One region of the Pseudomonas sp. HP_08 genome, then DNA from elsewhere that is predicted to be linked to it. Evidence: riboswitches for the same ligand, from Rfam matches in the RefSeq annotation. Region 1 holds a riboswitch; each other region holds the start of a gene.

Region 1 (4,693 bases):
TGCTGTTCTTCAGCACCGCCGGCCGCGGTCGGGTCAGCCATGCAGCCATCTATCTGGGCGATGATCAGTTCATCCACTCCAGCAGCCGCCGCAGCGGTGGGGTGCGTATCGACAGCCTGGACGACTCGTACTGGAGCAAGACTTTCATCGAGGCCAAGCGTGCTTTGGTCATGGCGCCCGCCGCCGGTGAAGTACAAACCACTGCGATGACCTCGACCAGCGTGAAACCAGCTACTATCAAACGCCATAAATGACGTGATGCCCGGTCTCTGACCGGGTTTTTGCTTTCGGCAACTAGGCCGCATCCGGATGGAGAAGTTGTGGTTATGTCGATGACATTGCGCCTGGCTGTAATTTCCCTTGCTGCGCTGCTGGGTGCCTGTGCCAGCGCGCCGCCGCCCCCGCAACCCCGTATCGTTCAGCGCCCTGTACTGGCCGCGCCTGCCACCGTGCCTTCGGCAGCTGTCGAAGACGTGCTGTTCCGCGCCTTTAGCCTGGTGGGTACGCCGTATCGCTGGGGCGGCAATACCCCCGATTCCGGATTCGATTGCAGTGGCCTGATCAGTTATGTCTACCGTGACATGGCCGGCATCAGCCTGCCGCGCTCCACGCGCGACATGATCGTGATGAATGCGCCCACTGTCGGTCGCGAGCAGCTGCAGACCGGCGACCTGGTGTTTTTCGCCACCTCAGGCGGCTCGCAGGTATCGCATGCCGGTATCTATGTCGGCGAAGGCCGCTTCGTGCATGCCCCGGCCACGGGCGGCACGGTCAAGCTCGACAGCCTGAGCAAGCCGTATTGGCAGAAAGCCTATCTGAATGCCAAGCGCATTATCCACCCGGAAAACCTGGCACAGAACGGCCGCTGATTGCAGCGGCCGGTTCCCGCCTCATTGCGTTGAGGTCACCCGCCAGATCTTGTTGCCTACATCATCGGCCACCAGCAAGCCACCGCGCTGATCGTTGATCACGCCGACCGGGCGACCCTGGGCTTTTTCCTCCTTGTTCAAAAAGCCTGTCAGCACATCGATCGGTTGACCAGCGGGCTTGCCGTCCTTGAACGGAATAAACACCACCTTGTAACCACTGTGCGGCTTGCGGTTCCATGAGCCGTGCTGGCCGATGAACAAACCCTGATTGAATGGCGCGGCCAGGGTTTTGCCGTCAGCGAATACCAGGCCCAGCGAAGCGGTGTGCGGGCCTACCGCGTAGTCCGGCGCGATGGCCTTGGCGACCAGTTCCGGGTTTTGCGGCTCGACACGCTTGTCGACATGCTGACCGTAATAACTGTAGGGCCAGCCATAAAAGCCGCCGTCCTGCACCGAGGTCACATAGTCGGGCACCAGATCGCTGCCGATCTCGTCACGCTCGTTGACCGCTGTCCACAACTTGCCGGTCACAGGTTCCCAGTCCATGCCGTTGGGATTGCGCAGGCCCGAAGCGAAGATGCGTTTCTGGCCCGAGGCGCGGTCCACCTCCCAGATGGCGGCCCGGCCTTGTTCCTGGTCCATGCCGTTTTCGCCGACATTGCTGTTGGAGCCGACGGTGACATACAGCTTGCTGCCGTCTTTGCTGGCAATCACGTTCTTGGTCCAGTGGTGATTAAGCGGGCCGCCGGGCAGGTCAGTGACTTTGGTGGCCGCTGCACTGATGCGGGTCTGGCCGCTTTCATATGGAAAACTGATCAGGCGGTCTGTGTCGGCCACATATAAGGTGTTGTCCACCAGCGTGATGCCGAACGGCGAATTGAGGTTTTCCAGCAACACCGAGCGGGTCTCGGCGATGCCGTCGCGGTTTTCATCGCGCAGCAGGGTGATGCGGTTGGCGCTGGGCACGCCGGCACCGGCGCGGCTCATGACCTTCTGCGACACCCAGTCGCGCAGGCCCGAGCTTTCCTTGGCCGGCCCGTTGGACTCGGCCACCAGCACATCGCCATTGGGCAACGCATACAGCCAGCGTGGATGGTCCAGACCCTCGGCGAACGCCACCACTTGCGTGCCCGGTGCGGCGACCGGTTTGCCGCCTTCCGGCCAGCCGATGGCCGGAGCGATATTGACCGTCGGGATCAGGGTCTTGTTGGGCTCGGGCAATTGCGGATCAGGGCCGAAGCCGTCGGCGACTTGCAGCTTGGAGGTTTCGCCACAGGCTGCAAGGCCGCCAGCGGTGAGCAGAATGATTGCGTAACGCGGGTCGAGTCTGAACATGCCGGGGTTATCTCGCAAAACCAGAGGAGGTTAAAGAGTAGAGAAGTGCCCGCTCGGGAGGTTCAATCCCAATACTGTTTGACGCTGTTTGCCCAACCCTCTACCCTTCGCCGCTTGTTTCAGGTGCCTGGCAATCATTGATTGGCAAGGTGAAACAGGGAAGCCGGTCAGGAGCCATCCGATTCCGGCGCTGCCCCCGCAACGGTAGATGAGTCAAGGCTGTGTCCGACGCCACTGGGTTTGTCCCGGGAAGGCGCACCGCCAGGGACAATGTCCCGCTCATGAGCCCGGAGACCGGCCTGTCACTTTTTCACAGCATCACGGCGGGCGATGCTCTGCACAGGGTTACGCGCCTGCGGCCCGATGCTGTCCTGTCGTCTGCTTTCGCGTGCCCCCCAGCGGAGAGCTGAAGATGAACCAATCCCCCGAACGTGACGAACGCCATCTGGCGCGCATGCTGCGCAAAAAAGCCATTATTGACGAGCGTATTGCCAACTCCCCCAACGAATGCGGCTTGCTGCTGGTCTTGAGCGGCAACGGCAAGGGCAAAAGCAGCTCGGCGTTCGGCATGCTTGCCCGCGCCATGGGGCACGACATGCAGTGCGGCGTGGTGCAGTTCATCAAGGGCCGCAACAGCACTGGCGAAGAGCTGTTCTTCCGGCGTTTTCCCGAGCAGGTGCGCTACCACGTGATGGGCGAAGGCTTTACCTGGGAAACCCAGGATCGCCAGCGTGACATCGCTGCCGCCGAGGCTGCCTGGGAAGTCTCGAAGCAATTGCTCAGTGACCCGGCCATCGGCCTGGTGATTCTCGATGAGCTCAACATTGCCCTCAAGCACGGCTACCTGGACCTGGATCAGGTCCTGAGCGACCTGCAGGCGCGCCCGCCCATGCAGCACGTGGTGGTCACCGGTCGCGGCGCCAAGCCCGAACTGATCGAGCTGGCCGATACCGTGTCGGAAATCGCCATGGTCAAGCATGCCTTCCAGGCCGGCATTCGTGCGCAAAAGGGCATCGAGCTGTGAGTGACGCTGCACGCCAATGCCCCGCTGTATTGATTGCCGCCCCGGCTTCCGGGCAGGGCAAGACCACAGTAACGGCGGCCCTGGCCCGCTTGCATCGCAACCAGGGACGCAAGGTGCGCGTCTTCAAATGCGGGCCGGACTTTCTTGATCCGATGATTCTGGAGCGCGCCAGCGGTGCGCCGGTTTATCAGCTCGACCTGTGGATGGTCGGTGCCGAAGAAAGCCGCCGTCTGTTGTGGGAAGCGGCCAGCGAGGCCGATCTGATTCTGATTGAAGGCGTGATGGGGCTGTTCGACGGCACGCCGTCCAGCGCCGATCTGGCACGGCACTTCGGTGTGCCGGTGCTGGGCGTGATCGACGGCACCGCCATGGCGCAGACCTTCGGCGCGCTGGCACTGGGGCTGGCGCGCTATCAACCGGACCTGCCGTTTGCCGGTGTCCTGGCCAACCGGGTCGGCACCGTGCGCCACGCGCAATTGCTGGAAAACAGCCTGACCGAAGGCCTGCGCTGGTACGGCGCGCTATCACGCGAAACCGGCATCGAGTTGCCCAGCCGGCACCTGGGGCTGGTGCAGGCCAGCGAGCTGAACGATCTGGATGCACGCCTGGACGCCGCCGCCCATGCCTTGGGCAGCACCTGCGAAGTCACGTTGCCGCCGCCGGTCAGCTTTGCTGCCCCCGAGCCGCAAGCGGTCGAGCCGCTGCTGGCCGGGGTGCGTATCGCCATCGCGCGTGACGAGGCGTTTGCCTTTACCTACGGCGCCAGCCTTGATTTGCTGCGCAATATGGGCGCCGAGCTGAGCTTCTTTTCGCCGATCCATGACACGCAACTGCCCGACGCCGACAGCCTGTACCTGCCCGGCGGCTATCCCGAGTTGCACCATGTGACGCTGTGCGCCAACCAGCCGATGCGCGCGGCCATTGCCGCCCACCATGCGGCCGGCAAGCCGATTCTGGCCGAGTGCGGCGGCATGCTGTATCTGCTTGATGCACTGACCGATGTGCAAGGCGTACGGGCCGAACTTGTCGGCTTGCTGTCGGGCGAGGCCGTGATGCAAAAGCGCCTGGCGGCGCTGGCCTTGCAGAATGTCGAACTGCCCGAAGGCCTGCTGCGCGGCCACACGTATCACCATTCGTTGACCAGCACCGGGCTTGAGCCGATTGCGCGTGGCGTGAGCCCCAATGGCGGGCGCGGTGCCGAGGCGGTTTATCGCCAGGGCCGGCTGACGGCCTCGTACGTGCATTTTTACTTTCCTTCCAATCCCCAGGCGGTGGCGGCGCTGTTCAAGCCATGAGCGATGCAGAGTTCAGCCCTGATGAGCGGGCTGCGGTGTACCGCGCCATTGCCGAGCGCCGCGACATGCGCCATTTCAGCGGCGGCACGGTAGCGCCCGAGCTGTTGGCGCGGTTGCTGGAAGCGGCGCATCACGCGCCCAGCGTCGGCCTGATGCAACCCTGGCGCTTC
Region 2 (4,693 bases), on a different contig from region 1:
CCGACGTCTTCGAGTGCCTGACGGACGATGTCGTCGTCCGCGCCGCTCCATGGCGTCAGGGCCGACAGCCACGGTGTACGGCCCAGTTCCACTGCGTCGCGCACGGTGATGCTGTCGCTGGTCTCGGCCTGTTGTTCGACCACTGCCAGCAGGCGGGCCACGTCGCGGCGCTTCATCTGCGCCAGCGGCTGGCCGGCCAGATGTACGCTGCCAGCGCTGGGCGTCTGAATGCCCGACAGCAGCTTGAGCAGCGTGGATTTGCCCGAGCCGTTGGGGCCGACGATGCCCAGCGTTTCACCGGGAACCACGCTCAGGCTGACATCCTGCAACAGCGCCTGGCCCTTGATGATGTGGGTCAGGCCGGTGCAGCTCAATGCGGTGCAGCTCGGCGCTGCGGTGTCGACCAGGTGGGAGAAGGCATTCATCGCGGGCTTTTCCCCCGGATCAGGATCAGCGCAAACACCGGCGCGCCGATCAGCGCGGTGATGACCCCGACCGGCAGGGTCTGGCCCTTGATCAGCGTGCGCGACAGCACATCGGCGGCAATCAGAAACAGCGCGCCGCACAATGCGCTGACCGGCACCAGTCGCGCGTGGCGCACGCCGACCAGCATGCGCACCGCATGCGGAATCACCAGGCCGACAAAACCGATGGAGCCGACAATCGACACCATCACCGCCGTAATCAACGCCGCGCAGGTAATCAGCAGCACCTGCACACGGCGCACCGGAATGCCCAGCGAGGCGGCCGAATCGCTGCCGAACATGAACGCATCCAGCGCCCGCCGATGCCACATGCACACCAGCAGGCCGGCCAGCACCACCGGCACCGCCAGCCATACCGAATGCCAGCGCACCCCGCTGAGGTTGCCGAGCAGCCAGAACATGATGCCGCGCGCCTGTTCGGAACTGGCCGACTTGGTGATCAAAAACGAGGTCAGGGCATTGAACAACTGCGAGCCGGCAATGCCCGCCAGAATGATGTGCCCGGCGGCGCTGGAACCCTGGGAAGAACGGGCGAGCAGGGTGACCATCGCGAATGCCGCCATGGCGCCGACAAACGCGCCGGCCGATAACGAAATCGCCCCGGCTCCCAGGCCCAGCAACGCCACCAGCACCGCGCCGGTCGAGGCGCCGGCCGAAATTCCCAGCAGGTAAGGCTCGGCCAGCGGGTTGCGCAGCAGCGACTGCAACACCACGCCCGACAGCGCCAGGCCGGCGCCACAGGCGGCAGCGACGATGGCGCGGGTCAGGCGGTAATTCCAGATGATGCCTTCATCGATAGGGTCGACCGGGTAACCGGCGCTCCACAGTTTATTGGCCAGGATCTGCCAGACCACTTCCATGCTGATGCGGGTTTCGCCGATGGCGGCGCCGGCGATCACCGCCAGCACCAGCACGACGCTCACCCACAGCACATGGCCCAGCACGACCTGGATTTTCATTTGGATTTGTTGAACCGGTCAGCGGCGTCGGCCAGTTCTTCGATGCCGGTGAACATGCGCAGGCTGGCCTGCATGGCGTCGGCATCGATGATGACGATGCGGTCGTTTTTCACCGCGTCCATGTTGCGCGTCACCGGGTCCGACTTGAGAAATTCCAGTTTTCGGGTGTAGTCGTCAGCCGGGAAGCGGCGACGGTCCATGCGTGCGATCACCAGAATGCTCGGGTTGGCCTTGGCGATGGTTTCCCAGCCAACGGTCGGCCACTCTTCATCGGACTCGACGATATTGCGCATGCCCAGGCTGTTGAGCATGAAGTCCGGGATGCCCTTGCGGCCGGCCACGTACGGGTCGATATCAAGGTCGGCGCTGGAGAACCAGAACACCGCCGACACATCCTTGGCCTTGTTGCGGTCAACGTTGGCCAGAGCCTTGGCCAGCCGTGCCTTCAGCTCGCTGACCACCTGCTCGCCGCGATCCTGAACATCGAAGATCTGCGCCAGTTGCTCGACACTCTTGTAGATGGTGTCGATGCGAAACGGCTCCAGGCGCGTGCCGTCGGCGCCGACCAGGTTGTCCTTGCCTTCACAGTCGGACGGCATGATGTAGGTCGGAATCTTCAGGTCATGAAACTGCTCGCGGGTGCCGACCACGCCCTGTTTGCCGACCATCCATTCCAGTTGCACGGCCACCAGCCCCGGACGCTTGCCGATCACCGCCTCAAAGCTTGGGTCGTTGTCGGCCAGGCGCTCGACCTTGTCGTTCTGTTCCTTGAAGCGCGGCTGCACATTGTTGAACCACAACGACGTGCCAGCCAGGCGCTCGCCCAGGCCCAGCTCATAGAACATCTCGGTGCCGGCCTGGCCGATGGTCACTGCCTTGTCCGGTGCCTTGGCGAAGGTCAGCGGCATGCCGCAGTTTTCCAGGGTCAACGGGTACTGAGTGGGCGCGGCGAGGCTCAGGCCGGAAAAGCCCAGAGCAGCAAACAGGGTGGCCAGGCGGGGCAGTGACATGAAAGGCGATCTCCATTCGTACAAAAGCGGGGCGCAGTGTACAGGCAGGAAATACATCGCGGCCGCTTCCCGACCGGCAGGAGGCAGCAAGACACACGGCCGACAGGCGTGCGCGGATGTCCTTCCCGGACACCCCGCCGGTCAGTAAAAGTGTGTGTCGGCAGGTCTCCTGACTGGCACGTCTACGCCTTGCTCCGGCCTTCCCGGGTTGACCCAGTGACCTCAATGGAGCGGCTCGATGCCTACAGTTGCGGGGGCAGTTTCGTTGTTGGCGCGTGCGGGCACGGCCTGCGAATTCCCTGTTAGTTCCTCTCGGAAACCGACGGGCGGCATGGTAAACGATCAACCAGCAAGTCGCTAATTGTTTGTCGCCAGCCGTTGCAGGCAATTGATCAAATGCAGACGCATCGCCGCGCGGGCCGTGTCGCTGTCCTGATGGCGGATGGCGGTGAAGATCTGCTCCTGCTCGCGGCTCTGGGCATCCGGGTCCTGGGCATCGGCCAGCACCGGTTGAGTGCCGAAGCCGGTGCCGATGCGCGGCAGGATGCTGCTGCCCAACTGATTCATCACGTCGGTGAAAAAACTGTTGGTGGTGCACAGGGCGATCTGGCGGTGAAACTCATAGTCGGCCTGCAGCGTGTCGCCGCCCTGGCGGGCACACACCTGCAACCGGTGCAGGGCCTGGGCAATGGCTTCAAGTTGTTCCGGAGTGCGGCGCCGGGCGGCGAGGGCGGCGGCCTCCGGCTCCACACTCAGGCGCAGTTCCAGTATGGCGACAGCGTCCTGGCGGCTGCCGAGGTGTGGCTGCTCGGCGGTGACACTGCGCGGTTGCGAGGCATCGACGACAAAGGTGCCGATGCCGTGGCGGGTCTCGACCAGACCTTCGGCCTGCAAACGCGACATGGCCTCGCGCACCACGGTGCGGCTGACGCCGTTATCACGACTGATGGCCAGCTCGGTCGGCAGTTTTTCACCGCTCCTGATCTCGCCCTCGCGAATTTTGCGCGAGAGCTCGGCGACCAGTTGCCGGGTCAGGTTGGAGCGACGGCCCGAGGCGGGAGAAGGGTGTTCCATGTCGATGGGGAAATCCTCACGCGCCGGTGCCGATTGATGAAGAAAATGAGCAACAGCAAGCCGAACAGAGTCGCCACTACTGAACGCTGCGACGGGTGCCCTTGGCCACCCGACTGCTCCAAAAAAGAAAGTGCTGCGCTCGGGGTTCAGCCGATGCGCTGCGTATACGCGGGGAGTCTTTCTTCGCCCGGAAGGGCGTGGACAGGATCGGGTAGTCGCGTGACACGGGTGCGGATAATGGTCATGACGGCCTGCTGATTTTGTAATTATTAGGGCTTTATTTATATGTTGTCATACAACTTGGTGGCGATTATTCGTCTGTGCAGCGGCCCGTGTCAATAGGTTGTGTGATGAATTTTATAGGTTTTCTGCGTTTTTCAGCATGCCGGAGTCGATAAAGAGGCAAAAGGCCGAGATATTTTCACGAAGATGTCATACCTCGAAGTCGCTGCCCGCCCTCCAGATCCAGCGTCCGTGAAAACAGCCGCGCCACACCGGGCTGGTGGGTAATGCCGACCACCAGCGTGTTGGGCAGTGCCTGGCGCACCGTCGTCAACAACTGGCAGGCGCTTGGCTCATCCAGCTGGTTGGTGGCTTCGTCCAGGTACAACGTTTGCGGCGCATACAACAAGACGCGGGCAATGCCCAGGCGCTGTTGCTCACCGCCCGACAATTCGCGGGCCCACTCGCATTGCGCCTCCAGGCGACCCGCCAGGTGGCCGAGACCCACCTGTTGCAATGCTTCGCTCAGGCGCTCGTCCGGCGGGCAGACGCTGGCCGGGTAGGCCAGTAACTGGCGCAGCGGCAGGTTGGGCAGATAAGGCTGTTGCGGAATCAACAGGCTGCTGCCGCCCGGCAATTGCCAGCAGCCGTGATACCACGGCCACAAGCCTTGCAGGGTGCGCAGCAAGGTCGATTTGCCCAGCCCGCTGCGGCCTTCGATGCGCAGCCACTGGCCGGGCGTGGCGATCAGGTTGAGGTTTTTCAGCAGCGGCTTGCCGTTGGGCAACTGCACTTGCAGGTTGTCCAGGCGCAACACCGAGCCGCGCGGGCACTCGCACACCTGGCAGCGGGTGGTGGCGATGGCCTGTTGAAACTGCCCGAGCCGCTCGATTGCGGCGCTGAGCATCATCAAGCGCGGGTACACGTCGATCAGCCAGCTCAG
Region 3 (4,693 bases), on a different contig from region 1:
ATTACCCAGCCCGGCACTCAATACGCCGAGACTTGCATTGCCTACTGCAAGCCGGGCGAAGAAAAACCTGAAGACAAGGCCATTGGCCTTGCACGCTTCACGGCGTGGATCGACGGTTTCAGCGAGGCGTTTCTGGATGACGCCGTGGTTGATTACGCGACCGACCGCATGGGCGGCCAGCTGACCATCAAGGCGCCCAATGCAAAGGTGCCATCGGTCAATGCCGACAGCCCGGTCAACGAGCGCATCAATTACTACCTGCAAACCGAGATCAATCCGGGTCTGGCCAGCCATGGCGGCCAGGTCAGCCTGATCGACGTGGTCGAGGAAGATGCGCAGAACATCGCCATCCTGCAATTCGGCGGCGGCTGCCAGGGCTGCGGCCAGGCGGACGTGACGCTCAAGGAAGGCATCGAGCGCACCCTGCTCGAGCGCATCCCCGAGCTGCACGGCGTACGCGACGTCACCGACCATACGCAGAAAGAAAACGCCTACTACTAAGTAAGCAGCAGCGCTCCCCTGTAGGAGCGCGCTTGCCCGCGACCGGCTGCGTTAGCAGTCGTAAATTTTCAGCGTTTCCGAGATTTTGCGAGCGCTGCGCACTCGGTCGCGGGCAAGCGCGCTCCTACGGCCTGTACAAATGTGCGTGTCCCGCCCGGTACAGCGATGACTCGGCAAAATTGTCCGCTGCCAATACCCGCCCAACCAGAATCAACGCCGTACGCCTGAAGCCTTTGGCCGTTACCTTCTGCTCAATGTCCGCAAGCGTGCCCAGCACCCAATCCTGGTCCGGCCAGCTGGCGCGATGCACCACGGCAATCGGGCAATCGGCGCCGTAATGCGGCAGCAACTCATCGACAATCCGCCCGATATTCTTGACCCCCAAGTGAATCGCCATGGTCGTGCCGTGCCGCGCCAGGTCGCCGAGTGCTTCACCGGCAGGCATCTCGGTGCTGTCGGCAAAGCGGGTCAGGATCACGCTTTGGGCAATATCAGGCAGGGTCAGCTCGCTTTCCAGCAACGCCGCGCACGCCGCTGTCGCGGTGACGCCGGGGATGATCTGGAACGGAATATCCAGCTCGCGCAGGCAGCGAATCTGCTCGCCAATGGCGCCATACAGGCTCGGGTCGCCGGAATGGACACGAGCGACATCCAGGCCCTGTGCATGAGCAGATTTCATCAAGGCGACGATCTGTTCGAGGTGCAACTCGGCACTGTTGACCACTTGACGGGCGTTATTGCCTTCCAGCACCGCCATGGGTACCAGCGAACCTGCATAAATAATCACCGGGCAGCTACGGATCAGACGCTGGCCCTTGACGGTGATCAGTTCCGGGTCGCCGGGGCCGGCGCCGATGAAATAAACAGTCAATGAACACTCCGGAAGCTTGAATCAAAGCCGGCATTATCCGCCCCTTGATGGGCTGATTGCCAAGGCCAATGTCGCCTGGCGGTTTTTCCGGTACTCGATCAGCAGCCGGGAAGGGGCACCGCTCAACTGGCTGGCCATTGCCAGCGCGGCACTTTCGGCAACGCCATGACAGCCGGTGCGCTCGAAGGCGAGCGCCGAGCGATGGGTCAACTGGCCTTCATTTACCTGCAACTGCGCCGCACTGAAAAACACCAGCGGCAAGCCAAGCTGCCCGGCCAGTTGCCGCAGGCCTGGTTCGTCACGCTTGCTGTCGATAGAGGTCAGCGCACTGATCGCGCTGGTCTTCAGGCCGTACTCATGCAGGCTGCGCTCGATCAGGTCCAGCAGCACCTCGGCCGGGCAGCCTTGTTGGCAGCCCAGGCCGATCGCCAACAACGGTCTATCAGTATTGCCCGGCATGCCGGCCGCGACGGAACAGCCAGGCGCTGATCGCACCCAATGCTGCCCAGAACAGTGCATTGGTTACCAGGGAGGCGACGATAAACTGCGACTCCAGTGCTTCAGGCGCCAGGCTGGAATGCTGCTCCGGCTGTGGCGCGCCGATCACGTGCGGCACCACCAGCAAGGCAACACCCAGCAGCTTGAGCAGTGCGCCTCGACCGAAGACGATCAGCGCAAGACCGGCGGCCGTTGCCGCGGCGGTGGAAATCCACCAGGTCTGGCGCTGGCCAAGATCGGCCGCTGCGGTGCCCGGCAATTCCGGTGGCAATCCCAGCGTGGGTGCCAGAACAAATACCGCAAACCCGGCCAGTCCCCAGAACAGCCCCTGAACCGCGCTGCCCGGTGCGCGCAGGGTATAAAGCCCGGCCAGCATCAAGGCAAAACCCACGGCGACCACAAGGTTGCCGCCGGTGGTCGACAGCAGGCGCTGCCAGCCATCTTCCGGCGACCAGGCTTCTTCGTCGTGTTCATGCACATGCGCAGCAGCGCCCGGCTCATGGGAATGCTCTTGAGCGGCAGGCGCCTGCTCGAAGGTTTCTGCTTCAAGAATCAACGGCGTCAGCCACAGGCTTTGCACCAGGGTCAACAGCAGGGCCGCGAGCAGGCCGCTGAAACCGGCTGTCTGCACAATTCGCTTGAACATGGGTTCAGGTCTCAATGGCAAGGAAAGGCGGCGCTGTGCCGGGTGTCGTGCGCGGCGTTGTGCACGGCATCGATGTGCGAGAAGCCGGCGAAATACACCAGGCTGCAGCCGAGCAGAACGGCGCCGATGGCGGCGGTCAGGCGCTGGCTGAGGGTCGTGGGGGTAGCGGCTGAATGGCTGCTGCTGATGATCGACATGCTGCGTGCCTCTTGAGTGAAGGGCAGGTGTGAAGGGCAGGCATGCGCACGGACACCGGCCAGCGAACACGGGCAGGTATCGACTGCGCCCGCCCACCGCGGGGTGTCTGAATTCGATTGCGGGCCGGTCTCCGGGCTCGCGAGGGATGCTTGGAGCATCTGCCAGGAATCGCCTTCCCATGCCCGAGGGCACAGTGGATTGACTCCTCACTCGCTTACCGTTGCGGGGGCAGCACCGGACTTTGCGTCGCTTGAAAAACACAGACGCAGCACCGGTTTCCCGTTTCACCCTGTGAAGGGCACCCGTAACAAGGTGTGTAGAAGATCATGGGGCACGGCCAACGTCAATCTCGACATTGACCTGTCAGCGGCCACTGCGTAGCCTTGCGCCCTTGAGGTTCCTTGACCTGTACAGGCAAGGCTAAGACGGGAATACGGTCAAGCCGTAGCTGCCCCCGCAACTGTAAGCGGTCATGTTCGTCGCACAGCCACTGCGCAAGCGGGAAGGCGCGCCGGATGCCTTCAAGGCCACCGCCAGCCAGGAGACCTGCCTCAACCGAATTCTCACTACAACCGGGCGGGGTGATCCGGTGGCGATTCGCACTGTGCGCACGGCGTGCGGTGGTCGTCCTGCTTGCCCGCCGCATTGCCAAAGGGCATCCGATGAAAACTCTCGCCAAGCTTCCCGTCACCATCGTCACCGGCTTTCTGGGCTCGGGTAAAACCACGCTGCTGCGGCACATGCTCGACAACGCCGAAGGCCGGCGCATCGCGGTGATCGTCAACGAGTTCGGCGAGCTGGGCATCGACGGTGAAATCCTCAAGCAATGCACCATCGGCTGCACTGAAGAAGAGGCCAGCGGCCGTATCTTCGAGCTGGCCAACGGCTGCCTGTGCTGCACCGTGCAAGAAGAGTTCTTCCCGGTCATGCGCGAACTGGTCGAGCGCCGTGGCGACCTGGATCATATCCTGATTGAAACCTCGGGCCTGGCGCTGCCCAAGCCGCTGGTCCAGGCCTTCCAGTGGCCGGAAATCCGCAATGCCTGCACGGTGGATGCGGTCATCACCGTGGTCGACAGCCCGGCAGTCAAGGCCGGCACCTTCGCCGCTTACCCGGATCAGGTCGACGCGCAGCGCAAGCTGGACCCGAACCTGGACCACGAATCGCCGCTGCACGAGCTGTTCGCTGATCAACTGGCCAGTGCCGATCTGGTAATCCTCAATAAAGCCGACATGATCGACGCCGAAGGCCTGGCGGCGGTGCGCGCTGAAGTCGCCGAAGAGCTGCCGCCCGCGGTCAAGGTCATCGAAGCCAGCAACGGCCGCCTGCCGCTGAGCGTATTGCTGGGCCTGGGCGCCGAGTCGGAGCTGCACATCGACGGGCGCAAGACCCACCACGATCATCACGAAGGCGACGATCACGACGACCATGATCACGATGCCTTCGACTCGATCTCGATCAAACTGCCCGAAGCCGACGAAGCACGCCTGCTCGCGGCCCTGACGCAACTGGTGGTCGAGTACGGCATCCTGCGCGTCAAAGGCTTTGTGGCCATCCCCGGCAAACCGATGCGCCTGCTGGTGCAGGGTGTCGGCACCCGTTTCGACAAGCATTTCGACCGCGCCTGGCGCGCCGATGAAGAACGCGCCACGCAACTGGTGCTGATCGGCCAGGAACTGGACGCGGCCGTTCTCGAAGCGCGTCTGCACGCGGCACTGGCTGGCTGATCCATGCACCTGCTGAGAACCCAGCCCGGTGGTTTTGTACCGGACGACAGCATCGCCGACCTCGGGCAAACCCCCGCCGAGCTGGTGATTCTCTGCAGCGGCGACTCCAGCCTGGCCTTGCTGGCCGAGGCGGCGCAGCAACTGCCCGATGATTACCCGAGCCTGCGCCTGGCCAACCCGATGCAGGTGCAGAACCACGCCTCGGTCGACCTGTATGTCGAAGAGGTGCTGCAACACGCACGGATCATCCTG

Evidence for each region. A riboswitch is a leader RNA that binds a small molecule or an ion and turns the genes downstream of it on or off. The one in region 1 is predicted to bind cobalamin.
Region 2: linked by a shared signal. The riboswitch ahead of ACYAS9_RS29250 (ABC transporter substrate-binding protein) and the one ahead of cobO (cob(I)yrinic acid a,c-diamide adenosyltransferase) in region 1 are both predicted to bind cobalamin.
Region 3: linked by a shared signal. The riboswitch ahead of ACYAS9_RS27755 (CbtB domain-containing protein) and the one ahead of cobO (cob(I)yrinic acid a,c-diamide adenosyltransferase) in region 1 are both predicted to bind cobalamin.

Annotation. Positions count from the first base shown of each region.
Region 1 covers NZ_JBTOQC010000003.1:178,556-183,248, reverse strand. The annotation lists gene ACYAS9_RS04895 (C40 family peptidase) at 1-254, shown strand, start outside; gene ACYAS9_RS04890 (C40 family peptidase) at 327-869, shown strand; gene ACYAS9_RS04885 (PQQ-dependent sugar dehydrogenase) at 891-2,204, opposite strand; cobalamin riboswitch at 2,309-2,521, shown strand; gene cobO (cob(I)yrinic acid a,c-diamide adenosyltransferase) at 2,617-3,228, shown strand; gene ACYAS9_RS04875 (cobyrinate a,c-diamide synthase) at 3,225-4,523, shown strand; gene bluB (5,6-dimethylbenzimidazole synthase) at 4,520-4,693, shown strand, end outside.
Region 2 covers NZ_JBTOQC010000053.1:46,148-50,840, reverse strand. The annotation lists gene ACYAS9_RS29260 (ABC transporter ATP-binding protein) at 1-425, opposite strand, end outside; gene ACYAS9_RS29255 (FecCD family ABC transporter permease) at 422-1,444, opposite strand; gene ACYAS9_RS29250 (ABC transporter substrate-binding protein) at 1,441-2,454, opposite strand; cobalamin riboswitch at 2,597-2,793, opposite strand; gene ACYAS9_RS29245 (FadR/GntR family transcriptional regulator) at 2,812-3,528, opposite strand; gene ACYAS9_RS29240 (ABC transporter ATP-binding protein/permease) at 3,950-4,693, opposite strand, start outside.
Region 3 covers NZ_JBTOQC010000051.1:269,816-274,508, forward strand. The annotation lists gene nfuA (Fe-S biogenesis protein NfuA) at 1-501, shown strand, start outside; gene cobM (precorrin-4 C(11)-methyltransferase) at 626-1,372, opposite strand; gene ACYAS9_RS27745 (cobalamin biosynthesis protein) at 1,406-1,831, opposite strand; gene ACYAS9_RS27750 (CbtA family protein) at 1,815-2,516, opposite strand; gene ACYAS9_RS27755 (CbtB domain-containing protein) at 2,528-2,713, opposite strand; cobalamin riboswitch at 2,819-3,035, opposite strand; cobalamin riboswitch at 3,092-3,282, shown strand; gene cobW (cobalamin biosynthesis protein CobW) at 3,377-4,441, shown strand; gene cobN (cobaltochelatase subunit CobN) at 4,445-4,693, shown strand, end outside.